3 linked regions of the Solitalea canadensis DSM 3403 genome follow. The protein of the gene in region 1 interacts with the protein of each later gene in a pairwise test. Links are inferred from orthologs where the notes say so. Each region holds a gene or a part of one and is shown in the gene's direction. Other genes may lie near its edges.

Evidence for each region.
Region 2: the proteins of ftsZ (region 1) and SOLCA_RS01725 interact in binary tests that used the Escherichia coli proteins (3 or more experiments, as listed by UniProt). The link is inferred for Solitalea canadensis DSM 3403 from one-to-one orthologs.
Region 3: the proteins of ftsZ (region 1) and rlmN interact in binary tests that used the Escherichia coli proteins (3 or more experiments, as listed by UniProt). The link is inferred for Solitalea canadensis DSM 3403 from one-to-one orthologs.

The regions. Positions count from the first base shown.
Region 1 is NC_017770.1:3,244,266-3,247,335, reverse strand. What follows is about bases 67-2,970. They hold ftsZ (cell division protein FtsZ), read left to right. Parts: upstream 67-666; coding sequence 667-2,274; downstream 2,275-2,970. Other genes in these bases: SOLCA_RS13365 (aminotransferase class I/II-fold pyridoxal phosphate-dependent enzyme), read left to right, coding at 2,460-2,970; ftsA (cell division protein FtsA), read left to right, coding at 67-471. Also shown: more of ftsA, read left to right, coding at 1-66; more of SOLCA_RS13365, read left to right, coding at 2,971-3,070. UniProt on the Escherichia coli protein: Essential cell division protein that forms a contractile ring structure (Z ring) at the future cell division site. The regulation of the ring assembly controls the timing and the location of cell division.
Region 2 is NC_017770.1:444,532-447,518, reverse strand. The notes cover bases 98-2,918. They hold SOLCA_RS01725 (rod shape-determining protein), read left to right. Parts: upstream 98-907; coding sequence 908-1,930; downstream 1,931-2,918. Other genes in these bases: SOLCA_RS01715 (hypothetical protein), read left to right, coding at 2,868-2,918; mreC (rod shape-determining protein MreC), read left to right, coding at 2,033-2,875; purH (bifunctional phosphoribosylaminoimidazolecarboxamide formyltransferase/IMP cyclohydrolase), read left to right, coding at 98-807. Outside these bases: more of purH, read left to right, coding at 1-97; more of SOLCA_RS01715, read left to right, coding at 2,919-2,987. UniProt on the Escherichia coli protein: Forms membrane-associated dynamic filaments that are essential for cell shape determination. Acts by regulating cell wall synthesis and cell elongation, and thus cell shape.
Region 3 is NC_017770.1:5,025,383-5,028,511, reverse strand. What follows is about bases 138-3,100. They hold rlmN (23S rRNA (adenine(2503)-C(2))-methyltransferase RlmN), read left to right. Parts: upstream 138-1,068; coding sequence 1,069-2,133; downstream 2,134-3,100. Other genes in these bases: SOLCA_RS21240 (ComF family protein), read left to right, coding at 2,231-2,929; SOLCA_RS21250 (amidohydrolase family protein), read right to left, coding at 138-929. Outside these bases: more of SOLCA_RS21250, read right to left, coding at 1-137.

The DNA.
Region 1 (3,070 bases):
GTGAAAGGACGTCAGCCTAAAGAAGTATCAGTAAGAAATCTTGCTTACATTATTCAGGCGCGTATGGAGGAGATTATTGAGCACATATATTATGAGATACAATGTTCAGGATACGAGAAAAAACTTATCGCAGGTATTGTATTAACCGGAGGTGGAGCACAGTTGAAACATTTGCCTCAATTGGTGGAATATGTTACCGGATTGGATGCTCGTATCGGTTATCCGAATGAACACATTGCGAAGTCAAACCAAACGGAAGTGGTTAGTCCGATGTATGCAACAGGTATAGGTTTGGTTATAAAAGGACTTCAGGCTTTAGAAGAAGACAGGATGAAGAATGATAATGTGGTTTCTGCCGATAAACAAGTGCACCAACCACAGGCAGATCGCAAACAATGGCTTAAAAAATTCATTGATCCGATCAAAGATTTCATCCGTGAGGATATTGACGACAAGGATTACTTAAAATAGAACAACGAACGATAAGTATTTCAATAAACAAACATATTTATACGACGGTAATGGTGGAAAAAGTGTTAATAGTTATCAACAATGGCTGGGTTTTTCCACATTCAACTGTTCTGAGCTTAAAAAAGGGCATTGAAATAGCTAATATTACATTGCGAAATTGAATTCAAAAATTTACGACGCTTAAACATCACGATAATGGAATTCGAAATGTACAAAGAAAAATCATCAATTATCAAGGTAATTGGTGTTGGAGGTGGAGGTGGAAACGCAGTCAATCACATGTACCGTCAAGGTATTAAAGGAGTTGACTTCATTATCTGTAATACCGACGCCCAGGCGCTGGAATTAAGTCCGATTCCTAACAAGGTTCAACTGGGTTCCAGTTTAACTGAAGGTCGTGGTGCCGGCTCAATTCCTGAAGTTGGTCGTAACTCAGCAATTGAAAATGTGGATCAGATCCGTGAGATGCTGGGGTCAAATACAAAAATGGTGTTCATCACTGCCGGAATGGGCGGAGGTACAGGAACAGGAGCAAGCCCTATCATTGCCAAAGCGGCAAAGGAAATGGGAATTCTAACTGTTGGTATCGTAACTACACCGTTTAAGTTTGAAGGTCCGCGCCGTATGGCTCAGGCCGATTTAGGATTAGAAGAGTTTAAAAGGAGCGTTGATACACTTTTGGTTATCTCTAACGAAAAAGTGCGTCAAATGTGTGGGAATCTGCAACTGTCAAATGCTTTTGCAGAAGCCGATAATGTATTGACTACAGCTTCAAAAGGTATTGCGGAAATTATCACCGTTCCGGGATATATTAACGTAGATTTTGAAGATGTTAAAACAGTAATGAAAGATAGCGGTGTGGCTATCATGGGTTCTTTTGCAGCTGAAGGTGAAAATCGTGCACGTAAAGCGGTGGAAGGAGCTATGGCATCTCCGTTATTGAATGATAACGAAATAGAAGGAGCTCGCTATATTCTGTTAAATATCACTTCAGGTACAAATGAGGTATTAATGGATGAGGTAACTGAAATAACGGATTATATTCAGTCAAAAGCAGGTTCTACAGCAGATATTATCTGGGGTAACTGTAACGACGATTCATTGGGCGATGCTATTTCTGTAACGCTAATCGCTACTGGTTTTAATACCAAAGCTGAACGTTATTCGGCTCAAGCCACTGCAAAAGTGGTTGATACGCCTCCAGTTCCGCAAGAGCCTGAGCGAAAAGTGATCAGCTTGCATGAGGAAACAGAGCCTGAACAAGATATGATGCAGGTGAATGTGATGAAAAATAAGTCACTGGAGCCTTCAATTAAAAAGGTTGAACAACAACCACAGGTAAATGTACAGCCTCAACAGGCTCCTAACATTCGCCAGGTGTCGATGTTTGACTTGTTTGGGGTTGAAACTAATGATGAAAGCAATTCGTCATCGAATACATTTGAGTTTAGTGTTTCTAAAAGAGCTCAGGAAGAACCTTTGCCTATTGCAGAGCCAGAAACTCCAGTTTCAGTAGTAAACGTTCCGGAGGACGAAAATCTGTCGGAGGAAGAAATTATGAGAAGAAATCTTCAGATTTCGAGAGAACGTATTATGAAACTCAAAAATCTGAGCATTCGTTTGAATAGTAATGGGGGGTTGAATGAGTTAGAGAGTGTGCCTGCTTATGTTCGTAAGAATATGAAGCTTAAGGAAACGCCTCATTCGTCGGAACAACATATTTCTCGTTTTACCTTGTCGGACGACAATGATGGAACAGAAATACGCCCTAATAACTCATTCCTGCACGATAATGTAGATTAGGTATCGTAGAAAGTTATAAAAAAATCCCGGCATTACCGGGATTTTTTTATAACTTTCGCAGCCATATTTACTAGAAGTAAAGAAATAATAATCAAACCATTATTAAATAACCCTGTTGATAAATCTGCAATTAACTTTTATTTTTGCAGACTTTCAAAGATTTTAAAACACTAAAATTTAAGGCATTGGATATTTTCGAGAAGATTAAGGAGAAGAGAGGTCCTATTGGACAGCATTCTAAATGGGCTCACGGATATTTTGCTTTCCCTAAATTGGAAGGTGAAATAGGCCCACATATGATGTTTCGTGGTAAGGAACATTTAGTATGGAGTTTAAATAACTATTTAGGCTTGGCAAACCACCCTGAAGTACGTAAGGCAGACGCAGAAGGTGCAGCAGAATATGGTTTAGCTCTTCCTATGGGTGCTCGTATGATGTCGGGTAACTCAAATAATCATGAAGCTTTAGAAAAAGAGCTTGCCGAATTCGTTGGTTTTGAAGATGCATTCTTATTAAACTTTGGTTATCAAGGAATGGTATCTATCATCGATACATTAGTTGATCGCCATGATGTTATTGTGTATGATGCTGAGGCTCATGCTTGTATCATCGACGGAGTTCGTTTACACCAAGGTAAACGTTATGTATATACGCATAACGATATGGATAGCCTTGAGAAACAATTACAACGTGCAGAAAAATTAGTTGAAGGTACTCCTGGTGCTATTTTAGTAATTACCGAAGGTGTATTTGGTATGTCAGGTGTACAAGGTAACTTAAAAGATATCGTTGCACT
Region 2 (2,987 bases), 2.8 Mb from region 1 along the record:
GAGCTTTCGTATAACAACCTGGTAGATGTTGATGCAGCAGTTCAGTTAATCGCTGAATTCGATGCTCCTACATTTGCTATTTTAAAACATAACAATGCCTGTGGTGTAGCTTCCCGCGATATTTTAAAAGATGCATGGGATGCAGCATTGGCATGTGATCCGGTTTCAGCATTTGGTGGTGTTTTAATTACCAACCGTAAAGTTGACGCTGCAACGGCAACCGAAATCAGCAAATTATTCTTTGAAGTATTAATTGCACCTGATTATGATAATGATGCGGTTGCTATATTAACCGAAAAGAAAAACCGTATCATCTTACGTCAGAAAGCGGTTGAATTATCAGCTAAACAATTTAAAACATTATTGAACGGTGTAATTGAGCAAGATAAAGATCTTTCAATGGAAGGTCCTGCTCAGATGCAAACAGTTACCACCAAGGCACCTACAGAAGCAGAGCTTAAAGATCTGTTTTTTGCTAATAAATTGGTAAAACATACTAAATCTAACACAATTGTGTTAGTTAAAGGTGATGTATTGCTAGCGAGTGGTGTAGGACAAACTTCACGTGTAGATGCATTAAAGCAAGCAATATTAAAAGCCGAAACTTTCGGTTTTGACCTTAAAGGGTCTGTTATGGCTTCTGATGCATTTTTCCCATTCCCTGATTGTGTTGAAATTGCTCACAAAGCTGGCATTACAGCTGTTTTACAACCAGGCGGATCTATTAAAGACAAGGATTCTGTTGAGTATTGTAACAACAACAATGTTGCGATGGTATTTACAGGAGTACGTCACTTTAAACATTAATTTTTATATTTAACAACGAGTTAATATAAGAATGGCGGGGTATCTCGTAAAAGCTAATTAAGTAAGTAAGAATTAATATAACAACTGAGCAACAAACCGAATGGGACTGTTTAACTTTTTCACCCAGGAAATCGCGATTGATCTAGGTACAGCCAATACCCTGATCATTCATAACGATAAAGTAGTAGTGGATGAACCATCAATCGTAGCACTTGACCGTAAATCGGGAAAAATGATTGCGATTGGCCGCCAGGCAATGCAGATGGATGGTAAGACACACGAAAATATTAAAACCGTAAGGCCACTAAAAGATGGTGTTATTGCAGACTTTGATGCAGCAGAACACATGATTCGTGGTTTTATCAAAATGATCAATGGAGGTAAAGGATGGTTGTTCCCATCTCTTCGTATGGTTATTTGTATTCCTTCAGGCATTACAGAAGTGGAGAAACGTGCCGTACGTGACTCAGCTGAGATTGCCGGAGCAAAAGAAGTGTACCTTATTCATGAGCCAATGGCTGCAGCAATCGGTATCGGTATCGATGTTGAAGAACCAATGGGTAATATGATCATTGATATAGGTGGTGGTACTACTGAGATCGCAGTAATTGCATTGGGTGGCATTGTTTGTGACCAGTCTATTCGTGTAGCGGGTGATAACTTTGATGCCGATATTGTTAACTACATGCGTCGTCAGCACAATATCTTAATCGGTGATCGTACTGCTGAAAAAATTAAAATTGAAGTTGGTTCAGCTTTGGCTGAATTACAAGAACCACCTGCTGATTTCGCTGTTCAGGGTCGTGACCTTATGACGGGTGTTCCTAAGCAAATCATGGTTTCTTATACTGAAATTGCTCATTGTTTAGATAAATCTATTTCAAAAATTGAAGAAGCGATTCTTAAAGCGTTAGAGATCACTCCTCCTGAACTTTCAGCGGATATCTTCCAAACAGGTATCTATCTGACAGGTGGTGGTGCTTTACTTCGTGGATTAGACAAACGTATTGCGGCTAAAACCAAATTACCTGTACACGTTGCTGAAGATCCTTTACGCGCCGTGGTTCGCGGTACTGGTATCGCACTCAAAAACATTGAGAACTTTAGATTCCTGATGCCATAATCTTTAAAATAAATAGAAGAAACTTGAATGACAGATAACTTAATACAATTGCTTTATCTGTCATTTGGTTTTTCAGGCATTTCAACTTATTAAACCCAACCGATGCGTAACCTTTGGCTATTCATTCTTCGTTTTCACGCATTTTTTCTGTTTGTTATTTTTGAAACTATTGCAATCATCCTGCTTATTCAAAATAACAACTACCAAAAAACCTCCTTTATTAATTCATCCAATAAACTTATTGGTAATCTCTACACGACATCTAACGACATAAAAAGCTATATGCAGTTGGGTCGCGTAAACGATAGTCTTGCCGCTGAAAATGCCAAACTTCGTAATATGTTACCATCGGTTTTTTATAACGACTCTATTAAGAAGAAAACTGTTATTGATACCTTGAAACAAGATTCAATGAAAATTCAACAGTATACTTATATAGAGGCAAAAGTAGTAAATAACACCATAAGCTATCAAAACAATTTCCTTACGCTAAACCGCGGAGCGCGTCACGGAATAAAACCAGGAATGGGTGTTATCTGTGCTCAGGGAGTGGTAGGAATTGTTAAAGATGTTTCTGATAATTTTTGTACAGTTATGTCTTTACTGCATAAAGACAGTAAAATCAGTGTAAAATTGGCTTCAACCAATGAAATTGGTTCATTGGTATGGGAAGGCACCAACCCGCGAATCGGCATCTTAAAAGAAATCCCAAATCACGTGGTGGTAAAAAAAGGAGAACGTGTTGTTACAACAGGTTATTCATTATTCCCAGAGAACGTTTCTTTAGGTAAAGTAATTGATACTCCTAAACAAACAGGAGAAAGCTTATTGAATATTGAGATATTGCTTTCTACAGATTTTCAGCGTTTACAATATGTTTACGTTGTTCAAGACAAATTTATTCAAGAAAGACAAAAGCTCGAATCTAACCTGAACCATGATTAGAATTATTACCGTTAACGTTTTACGATTCATATTCCTGGTTATCTTCCAGGTGTTTTTTCTTACAAACTTATCGCTCTATAATATTGGAGTACCGTATCTATACGTTTTATTT
Region 3 (3,129 bases), 1.8 Mb from region 1 along the record:
AGCTGATGATTGGAAGCAAGACTGTCGGTTCCTACTACCAGTTTAAGCTTTTTTTGTATAAACAATGGAATATCAGGCAACTGGTTTTCAATATAAATGTTTGCGTTAGGACATAAACACCAGTAATTATCGCTATTATCCTCTGCAAAGTTTAGATCCTCCTCCGAGGAACAAGTATTATGTACTAAAAGTTTTCTCCCTTTACCCATCCAAGGCAAATACGACTGTATAGAGTTTTTCCCTTTAGCATTAAAGAAGGAAATATCTAATCCAAAACCTTCATAAAGCTTAAGAAAATCACCTGTTTTATTTTTATAAAACTTACCTTCTTCTGCAGTTTCCTGATTATGGATTGAAACGATTGATTGTTCTAAGTCAGCTATTTGCCTGAATAATTTTTCAGAAACAGAATAAGGAGCGTGAGGAACAACTGTTGCTTCCTGTGGGGCCTTTGACGCCAATTCAATCGAATTTGACAACAATTTTTCTGCAGATGCAGGATTAAATCCAAAAACTTCCACAAATGTATGATAGTGTAAGTTCTGCTTTTTCTTCTGCAAAAATGTATTTTCCGAATTGGAGATATCACCTACTCCAACTATTCCATTCTCGCGCATTTCATTTTCGGCACGCTCTATGGATGAAATAATTTCCTGAATGTCTGCGCTACGAAACTTCTGCACATTTTGAATGAAGTTAACCAAACCAGTTTTTTCAGGCAGCTTACCTTTTAGGTGAGAAAGCTCAAGATGACAATGGGCATTTATAAAACCTGGACAAAGAATTCCATCAAAATGCTCTACATCATTCAAACCAACAGGAGATTGCAGCAGGTTTATCACTTTTCCATCATCGTCGATGATCACTACTCCATTTTTTAAAGGCTCATGAGCAAGTGTAATAATCCAATCAGCAGACAATTTTCGCATGTGCCAAAGATAGGGGTTATAAAACTTGAGAATGAGAAAATTTAGGAATTTGCCATAAAACAGTAATTGCATTTAACTATCATTTCCTCATTCTCCAATACTCAATTTTCGAATTATTAAAAAACCGTATCTTTGCGCCATGGAAAAGGCATTGGTTAAGAAGGACATACGTTCATATTCACTTGAAAATCTGAAAACTCTGTTTACCGAAATGGGTGAACAAGGGTTTAGAGCAAAGCAGGTTTATGAATGGTTATGGAAAAAATCTGCCTGGAGTTTTGATGAAATGACCAATCTTTCAAAAGATCTTCGTGAAAAACTTAACCAAAATTTCACCATCAATGCTGTTGCAATTGATAAGCAACAAATCAGCTCAGACCGAACTATCAAAAATACCTTTAAGCTTTACGACGGTAATATTATTGAAGGTGTATTAATTCCTACAGAAGACAGGATGACCGCTTGTGTGTCTTCACAAGTTGGTTGTAGCTTAACCTGTAAATTCTGTGCCACCGGCTACATGGATCGTAAACGTAATTTAAATGCGGATGAAATTTATGACCAGGTAGTTTTGATCGACAAACAGGCACGTGAGCATTATGGAATTCCATTATCGAACATTGTATATATGGGTATGGGAGAACCTTTGCTCAATTATAGTGGGATGATGAAATCGGTGGAAAGACTTACTGCTGAAGATGGATTAAATATGGCAGCAAAACGTATTACCGTTTCAACAGCTGGCATTGCTAAGATGATCAAAAAACTTGGTGACGATAATGTTAAGTTTAATCTTGCCTTATCTCTCCACGCTGCAAACGATACCAAGCGCAATGAGATTATGCCTATTAATGAGCAAAACTCATTAACAGCATTGCGAGACGCGTTAAAATATTATTTCGCTAAAACTAAAAATCCAGTTACTTACGAGTATATCGTATTCAATGACTTTAATGATTCCTTGCAAGATGCCAAAGAACTGGCTCAGTTCTGTAAACATGTTCCTTGTAAAGTAAATATCATTGAGTATAACCCAATTTCATTTGCAGATTTTGTAAATACGGAGGAAGACAAACTGGAAGCTTTTGCAAGCTACTTACGGAAAAACAATGTAAATGTCCATATCCGCAAAAGCAGAGGCAAAGATATTGATGCAGCTTGCGGACAACTCGCCGTAAAAGAAGAAGCGGCAGCAGGTCATTAAACTGAACATTCAGATGTTTATTGCCATATTTATTTAGATGTGGCGTTGATTGCTATTTAACATTCGATCAATCCTAATGATTGGTCATTTACTATCTATGAATATTTTTAAAGAGTACATTAATGATTTTCTTTCATTAATATTTCCTGAACTATGTCAGGCTTGTGGAAACAATTTATTTAAGGGAGAAACTGTTATATGCACATTTTGTCAACAGCACCTTCCCTACACAAACTTCCATCTCGACAAGGCTAACCCGGTTGCCAAACAATTTTGGGGCAAGATTAAAATTGAAGCAGCATGTGCCTGTTTTAATTTTAGAAAAGGTGGAAAAGTGCAAAATCTTTTACATCAGCTTAAATATAAAAAACAACAGGAGGTAGGTGTTAAATTAGGAAGAATCTACGGATATCAACTTCGTTATGCCGAGCCATATGACTCTGTCGACATTATAATTCCTGTGCCACTTCATCCAACCAAATTAAAAACCAGAGGTTACAACCAAAGTGAATGTTTTGCCAAAGGTTTGGCAGAGAGCATGAAAATCCCCATTAACTCCAATTCCTTAATTAAAACTACTTCAAATGAAACACAGACTAAGAAAAACCGTTTTCAGCGTCATGAAAACGTGGAAAGCATTTACCAAATCAGAGATATAGATGAATTGTCCGGAAAACATATCCTATTGGTAGATGATGTCATTACGACTGGTGCAACAATCGAAGCATGTGCAGAAAGCTTGTTAAAAATCGAAAATGTTAGCGTAAGCGTTGCCGCTATTGCTTACGCAAAATAAAGATAGATGTTTAAACAAATTTTATCGCTGATAATCTGATAGTTACAAGATTATTGAAATATTTTCACTTTTTCTGAAACCTTTCTGTACCTGCTGCGTAAAAGGACACAGAGAGCGTAAATTTAGATAGAAGGCGGGATTAACTATGTTAATCTTGCTTTCTTTTTTTATGGGCATTTCTTCCCAATTTTTCACTTCTT